2 regions of the Pseudomonas sp. GW822-FHT02G04 genome follow, and region 2 is predicted to be linked to the other one. Evidence: predicted binding sites of a transcription regulator. Region 2 holds the regulator's gene; the other holds the start of a gene.
The links. Region 2 encodes sigma-54, which starts transcription at its own class of promoters, with help from an activator protein. Its sites were predicted from a motif close to ANTGGCATNNANNTTGCTNT; they were not measured.
Positions count from the first base shown of each region.

Region 1: the regulator sigma-54 is predicted to act here: its motif matches at 1,715-1,734, upstream of AC1RO5_RS10280 (pilin).

Region 1 covers NZ_JBXANU010000006.1:38,243-42,001, reverse strand. The annotation lists gene pilB (type IV-A pilus assembly ATPase PilB) at 1-1,554, opposite strand, end outside; gene AC1RO5_RS10280 (pilin) at 1,781-2,191, shown strand; gene AC1RO5_RS10275 (BON domain-containing protein) at 2,512-2,868, shown strand; gene AC1RO5_RS10270 (DUF2845 domain-containing protein) at 3,194-3,490, opposite strand; gene AC1RO5_RS10265 (DUF748 domain-containing protein) at 3,490-3,759, opposite strand, start outside.
Region 2 covers NZ_JBXANU010000037.1:24,216-27,974, reverse strand. The annotation lists gene AC1RO5_RS28830 (HPr family phosphocarrier protein) at 1-160, opposite strand, end outside; gene rapZ (RNase adapter RapZ) at 176-1,033, opposite strand; gene ptsN (PTS IIA-like nitrogen regulatory protein PtsN) at 1,036-1,500, opposite strand; gene hpf (ribosome hibernation-promoting factor, HPF/YfiA family) at 1,513-1,821, opposite strand; gene AC1RO5_RS28810 (RNA polymerase factor sigma-54) at 1,896-3,389, opposite strand; gene lptB (LPS export ABC transporter ATP-binding protein) at 3,574-3,759, opposite strand, start outside.

The DNA of each region.
Region 1 (3,759 bases), on a different contig from region 2:
TTGCAGGTCAGGGGTGTTCTTTACCACTTCATAAATCCCCACTCGCCCTTTGTAGCCAGCGTTGCATTGATTGCAACCGACCGGTTCATAGATCGTGAACGAGCCGATGCGTTCCTCGGGGAAGCCTTCCTTGAGCAGCGTCTCGCGGGGAATCTCGATGGGTTTCTTGCAATGGCTGCACAACTTGCGCGCCAGGCGCTGGGCGATGATCAGGCTGACCGAAGTCGCAATGTTGAAGCCCTGAATCCCCATGTTGTGCAGGCGGGTCAGGGTTTGCGCGGCGCTGTTGGTGTGCAGGGTGGAAAGCACCATGTGCCCGGTCTGGGCGGCCTTGATGGCGATTTCGGCGGTTTCGAGGTCGCGGATTTCGCCGACCATGATCACGTCCGGGTCCTGGCGCAGAAACGAGCGCAACGCCTGGGCGAAATCCATTCCCTGCCTGGGATTGACGTTGACCTGGTTGACGCCCTCCATGTTGATTTCCACCGGGTCTTCGGCAGTGGAGATGTTGATGTCGACGGTGTTGAGGATGTTCAGCCCGGTATAGAGCGACACGGTCTTGCCTGATCCAGTTGGCCCGGTCACCAGGATCATCCCCTGTGGTTGCTTGAGGGCGGCCATGTACAGGTCTTTCTGCTCCGGCTCGTAGCCGAGGGCATCGATGCCCATTTGCGCACTGGACGGATCGAGGATCCGGATCACCACTTTTTCGCCCCACAGGGTCGGCAGGGTGTTGACCCGGAAGTCGATGGACTTGCTCTTGGACAGGCGCATCTTGATCCGCCCGTCCTGGGGTTTGCGCCGCTCGGAGATGTCGAGACTGGCCATGACTTTGAGTCGGGAAGCAATGCGGTTGGCCAGTTGCGTCGGTGGCTTGGCGACTTCATGCAGGATGCCATCGGTGCGCATCCGCACGCGGTAGATTTTTTCGTAGGGTTCGAAATGCAGGTCGGAAGAACCGCTCTTGATTGCATCGAGCAACATCTTGTGGACGAAGCGCACCACGGGCGCGTCATCGGTATCCTGTCCGGCGATGGCGTCCTGTTTCTGGTCATCGACCGACTCGATGTCCAGACCGTCGAGGTCGACATCGGCCATCTCTTCCAGGCCGGTGGCGTGGCTGTCGAAGAATTTTTCGATGGCGTCGCTGAGCTTGTCTTCTTCGACCAGGATGGCTTCGGTGTTCAGCCCGGTACTGAACTGGATGTCGTTGATGACCTGTTGATTGCTCGGATCGGAAACCCCCACGAACAGTTTGTTGCCGCGTCGCCAGAGGGGCAGGGCGTGGTGCTGGCGGATCAGTTTCTCGCTGACCAGCCCCTTGGGTTGGGTGTCTTTGTCCAGGCAGTTGAGGTCCAGCAGGGCCATGCCGAAATGCTCCGAAGCCACCTCGGCGACCTGCCAGCTTTTCAGCAGTTTGTTCTGCACCAGATAGCTGACCAGCGAGATTCGATCGCGTTGGGCTTGCTGATACGCCTGTTGCGCACTTTGGTCAGTGATCAGCTCGGCCAATACCAATTGCTTGGCCAGACCGCTAAGGGCAATGTCATTCATTGGGATTCCGGACGCAGGCGGTTAATGACTTATAGCCTAGTCAAGCAGTGGAACCAAACCAGCCGAGGTGAGGTGACAAAAAGTGTCAGAAAGTGCGGATCCTGGGAGTAGGAAAGATCTTTGTCGTGATCTCGAGTCCCGTCTGCAGGGGCATGTACGACTTGGCATGACCTGTGCTGTACCCTGTTCAGATCATGAGATTTCGACTCATGCATGGAGCCTGTCTATGAAAAATCAAAATGGTTTTACCTTGATCGAACTGTTGATCGTGGTGGCGATCATCGGGATTCTGGCGACGTTTGCATTGCCGCAGTATTCGAAGTACCAATCACGGGCGAAGGTCACCGCTGCGCTTGCAGAAATCTCGGCACTGAAGGTGCCTTTCGAAGACATTATGAATCAGGGCACAGATCCTACCCTCGCTTTGATCGGCGGTACGGCGACTACAGGTAATTGCACGATTACGGCATCGGGTACCACCGCTACCGGTGTGGGCAGTATTGCCTGCACGATCCTCAATGCTCCAGGGCCTGTGCTCAGCAAAACCATTACGCTTTCGCGTACCCTCGCCGGTGGCTGGACATGCGCCACTACGGCTCTACAAGAGTACGCACCTAAAGGCTGCACCGGTACCTGATCCATATCACCCGGCATAAACAATGCCCCGCTTCTCACGACGCGGGGCATTTTTTTTGGCCATTTGGGGGCGATTCGGATGATCACGAAAACCCCGACAATTCATGGCCTTAGGCCTGCGTTAAAACCCGCAAGTTGCATGTCGATAATTTCGCACTCTTGCATTTTGCATGATTTCGAAAATTGTCATTTTTATTAAATTGTTGATTTATAAGTGTTTATTTTTAATCGATCAGTTGGCATAGCGTTCGCACTCTCTCAGGTAACCCTGCTGACAAGACGACACGCAGCAGACTTTCCAGAAGAACAGGAGTTACTCGTATGAAGAAGTTCGCGATCGCTGCCGCTACTGCTACCGCGCTGACCCTGACCATGGTCAACGCTGCATTTGCACAGACCACCCAAACCACCCAGGCTCCCATGACGCTGGCCGCCGGTGAAGTGACCAAAGCCAAAGAGGCTACTTCCGATACCTGGATCACGACCAAAGTCAAAGCAGACCTGGTGACCGAAAAAGGCATCCCAGGCACCGACATCAAAGTCGAAACCAACAAAGGTGTCGTGTCGCTGTCGTCCACTGTTGCGGTGACTGAAGCTCAGAAAACCACCGCCGTGGCCATCGCCAAGAAAATCAAAGGCGTCAAAGCGGTGTCCGCTGACGGCCTGAAAGCCGAGTAAGGCAAGGCTTCTCGCCTGGACCGGGAGAAGATGCGGCAGGCGGGCCAAGTCATACGTCTGTCGCGTTTTGAGAGTTCATGCGAAAGGCCACAAGGACGTGGCCGTTACAGGCCCCGACATTCGTGTCGGGGCCTGTTCTATTGGGAGCAACGCAAAAAACTGTGGGAGCAAGCCTTTGTGGCGAGGGGGCTTGCCCCCGTTCGATTGCGAAGCAATCGTAAACCGGTTACCGCTTTCCCATTCAAGATCGCAGTGACGGGTTTCAGGGGCGCTCCGCACCCCAACGGGGGCAAGCCCCCTCGCCACACATTGGTTTGTGGTGGGTTCAGTTACCGCGTTTGCTGGTGATTTGAACCAACCGGTTTCCTTCGAAGCGCAGGTACTGGTACATCCCGCTGTTGGGCCCGTAGGTCCATTCCTCGACCTGAAACTCTTCCCGGCGATTGGCGCTGCGCTTGTAGCCGAGCAGGTCACGTGCGACAGGCTCTCCGCATTTTTGCAGCACTTCGCTGGACCTGTCCCCGACGCTGATCAGCTGGCTGCCGCAGCGCAGGGTATCGGCCGCAACGGCTTGGCCGGCGGCCAGCATCAAGGCCAGATTCAGAAGCCAGCGCGCGTCCATCACTCGGCATCCAGATGCATGGCCGTCACCACGCGGCCATCGCTTTCGGCCTCACCGAGGTTGGCGTCGATGAAGTACACGCGGTCATCGGCCAACTGCCCTTTGTCCACCAGATAGTCCTTGATGCTGCTGGCCCGCTCTTGTCCCAGTTGGCGCAACAGCACTTCGCTGGAACTCCAGAAGTCGATCACGCTTTCACGCATTTTTTTGCTGCGTTCTTCCTTGCCCAGATCCTTCCATTCCGCGGGCGGCTGGATCTTGAGGCGCGT
Region 2 (3,759 bases):
GCATCATCATGGCCATGATGCTTTTGCCGTCGACCATTGTCTCTGGAGTGCGGCCGGCCCTGATCTGGCACGGGAACTGCCCGGCCACCCCGACAAACTTTGCAGATGCGCGGGCATGCAGGCCCAGCTTGTTGATGATTTCGATTTCCAGAGCAGGCATCGCGATGTGAATCCTTTAGCTGAGGTCGCGGTGGCGAACCTGGACGTTCTTCAGGGATTGTTGCAGGACCTGACCCAGACGTTCGGTCAGGTAGACAGAGCGGTGATGCCCGCCGGTGCAGCCAATGGCAATGGTGACATAGGCGCGGTTGCTGGCGGCAAAGCGGGGCAGCCACTTGAGCAAGTAGGTGGAAATGTCCTGGAACATCTCTTCGACATCCGGCTGCGCCGCCAGGTACTCGGCCACCGGTTGATCGAGCCCGGACTGTGCCCGCAGCTCCGGTTTCCAGTAAGGGTTGGGCAGGCAGCGCACGTCGAACACCAGATCGGCGTCCACCGGCATGCCACGCTTGAACCCGAAAGACTCCACCAGAAACGCAGTACCGGGCTCCGGCTGATTCAGCAGGCGCAGCTTGATGGTATCGCGTAGTTGATACAGGTTCAGACTGGTGGTGTTGACCTTGAGGTCGGCCAGATCGGCGATCGGCCCCAGCAGATTTGTTTCGTCCTCTATCGCCTCCGCCAGCGAGCGATTGGCGCTACTCAGCGGGTGACGACGGCGGGTTTCCGAAAAACGTTTGAGCAGGGTCTCTTCATCGGCGTCCAGATACAGCACATCGCACTGGATATGCCGGCTGCGGACTTCTTCCAGCAATTCGGGAAACCGTGACAGGTGGCTCGGCAAGTTGCGTGCATCAATGGACACGGCCACCAGCGGTTGTGCCAGTTCGGTATGAATCAGCGCGCGTTCGGCCAGTTCCGGCAACAGTCCGGCAGGCAGGTTGTCGATGCAGTAGTAGCCGTTGTCCTCGAGAACATCGAGGGCGGTGCTTTTACCTGAGCCGGAGCGGCCACTGACGATGATCAGGCGCATGATTAATGACCGTTTTGCTCGTCCAGGACAACCTGATACAAGGCTTGGTTGCTCGGGGCGCTGCGCAGTTTTTCACGCACTTCCTTGCGATCAAGCATGCTGGCGATCTGGCGCAGCAGCTCCAGGTGCGCATCGGTGGCGGCTTCCGGGACCAGCAGTACAAACAGCAGGTCAACCGGGGCACCGTCGATGGCGTCGAAATCGATGGGTGCATCCAGGTGCATCAAGGCACTGATGGGCGATTCGCAGCCCTTGAGACGGCAGTGGGGGATGGCGATACCGTTGCCAAAACCGGTGGAACCGAGTTTTTCACGGGCGACCAGACTCTCGAAGACATCCTGCATGGCCAGATCCGGCACTTCGCGATGGATGAGGTTGGCAATTTGCTCGAGGGCTTTCTTTTTACTGCCGCCCGGCACGTTCACGAGGGAACGGCCGGGGGTCAGGATGCTTTCAAGTCGGATCATGGGTTGGGAGTGTTAACGACCGGTAGCGCCCTGGAGGAGGCTCTGGGTCTTTTCCTTATGCTTTTTGAGTTGTTTATCCAGCTTGTCGGTCAGTGCGTCGATCGCTGCGTACATATCGGTATGTTCCGCGTTAGCGACCACTTCATTGCCGGGAATATGCAGTGTGGCTTCGATTTTCTGCTTGAGCTTCTCGACCGTCATCGTGACCTGCACGTTGGTGATTTTGTCGAAATGCCTCTCTAATCGTTCGAGTTTTTCGCCGATGTAGGTGCGAAGAGGTTCGGTCACTTCCAGTTGGTGTCCACTGATGTTGACTTGCATACAGCTTCTCCTTCGTTGCCAGTGCATAAAGCGGTAGATCAGATGATCTACCACTGGAACGCTGTGGCGTGGCTCTACATCAACCGCTTGCGTTCGCTCGAAGGCGCGATCCCGAGGGATTCGCGGTACTTGGCGACGGTGCGGCGAGCCACCTGAATGCCTTGTGCCTCCAGTAAACCAGCGATCTTGCTGTCACTCAACGGCTTTTTCTGATTTTCCGCAGCAACCAGTTTTTTGATGATCGCGCGGATCGCCGTGGACGAGCATTCACCGCCTTCGGAGGTGCTGACGTGGCTGGAAAAAAAGTATTTCAGTTCATAGATGCCCCGTGGGGTATGCATGAATTTTTGCGTGGTCACCCGTGAAATCGTCGATTCGTGCATGCCCACCGCTTCGGCGATGTCATGCAGCACCAACGGCTTCATGGCCTCGTCGCCGTACTCCAGGAAGCCGCGTTGATGCTCAACGATCTGGGTGGCCACTTTCATCAGGGTTTCGTTACGGCTTTGCAGGCTCTTGATGAACCAGCGAGCCTCCTGCAGCTGATTGCGCATGAAGGTGTTATCAGCGCTGGTATCGGCGCGGCGTACGAAGCCGGCGTATTGGGCGTTGACCCGCAGGCGTGGCACCGACTCCTGGTTCAGCTCCACCAGCCAGCGCTCGTTGTCCTTGCGCACGATCACGTCGGGAACGACGTATTCGGCTTCGGTGGACTCGATTTGCGAACCCGGGCGCGGGTTGAGGCTCTGGACCAGTTCGATCACCTGGCGCAGTTCATCTTCCTTGAGCTTCATGCGGCGCATCAGCTGGCTGTAGTCGCGGCTGCCGAGCAGGTCGATGTAATCGGTGACCAGGCGCTTGGCCTCGGTCAGCCAAGGGGTCTTGGCAGGCAGTTGGCGCAGTTGCAGCAGCAGGCATTCGCCGAGGTTGCGGGCGCCGATACCGGCGGGCTCGAATTGCTGGATGCGGTGCAGGACGGCTTCGATTTCGTCCAGTTCGATGTCCAGTTCCGGGTCGAAGGCCTCTAGGATTTCCTCGAGGGTTTCGTCCAGATAGCCCTGATTGTTGATGCAGTCGATCAGGGTCACAGCGATCAGGCGATCGGTGTCGGACATCGGTGCCAGGTTCAGTTGCCAGAGCAAATGGCTTTGCAGGCTTTCACCGGCCGAAGTACGGGTGGTGAAATCCCACTCGTCGTCATCGTTGCTCGGCAGGCTGCTGGCGCTGGTCTGGTAGACGTCTTCCCAGGCGGTATCGACAGGCAATTCGTTGGGAATGCGCTCGTTCCAGTCGCCTTCCTCAAGGTTATCCACCGTCGGGGCGGTTTCCTGGTAGGAGGGTTCCTGAATGTCGGCGTTGGGTTGCTGTTCGGCTTTGTCGGCCAAGGGGTCGGCGTTATCGAAGTCGTCGCCTTCTTCCTGGCGTTCGAGCATCGGATTGGACTCCAGGGCCTCCTGGATTTCCTGTTGCAGGTCCAGGGTCGACAATTGGAGCAGGCGGATGGCCTGTTGCAGCTGCGGTGTCATCGTCAGCTGCTGGCCCATTCTCAAGACTAGCGATGGTTTCATGGCAGGGGCTTAACACCTTATTCGCCGGCGCACATGCGCCATCCACTACAGGGCGCCGAAGCGCCAAACATAAGCAAATTATATGCCTGAAACTGAAGTGTTTGCCTAGAGCGCTGTAACAATAAAAAACTATTGATTTTTTATTGAGACGAGCACCGAGGCGACTGGTCAGGCACCTCAGCGCTTACAGGCGGAACTCATGGCCCAGATACACTTCCTTGACCAGTTCGTTGGCCAGGATGGTGGCGGAGTCACCTTCAGCGATCAGCTGGCCATCGTTGACGATGTAGGCGGTTTCGCAGATGTCCAGGGTTTCACGAACGTTGTGGTCAGTGATCAGCACGCCAATGCCTTTGGCCTTGAGGTGATG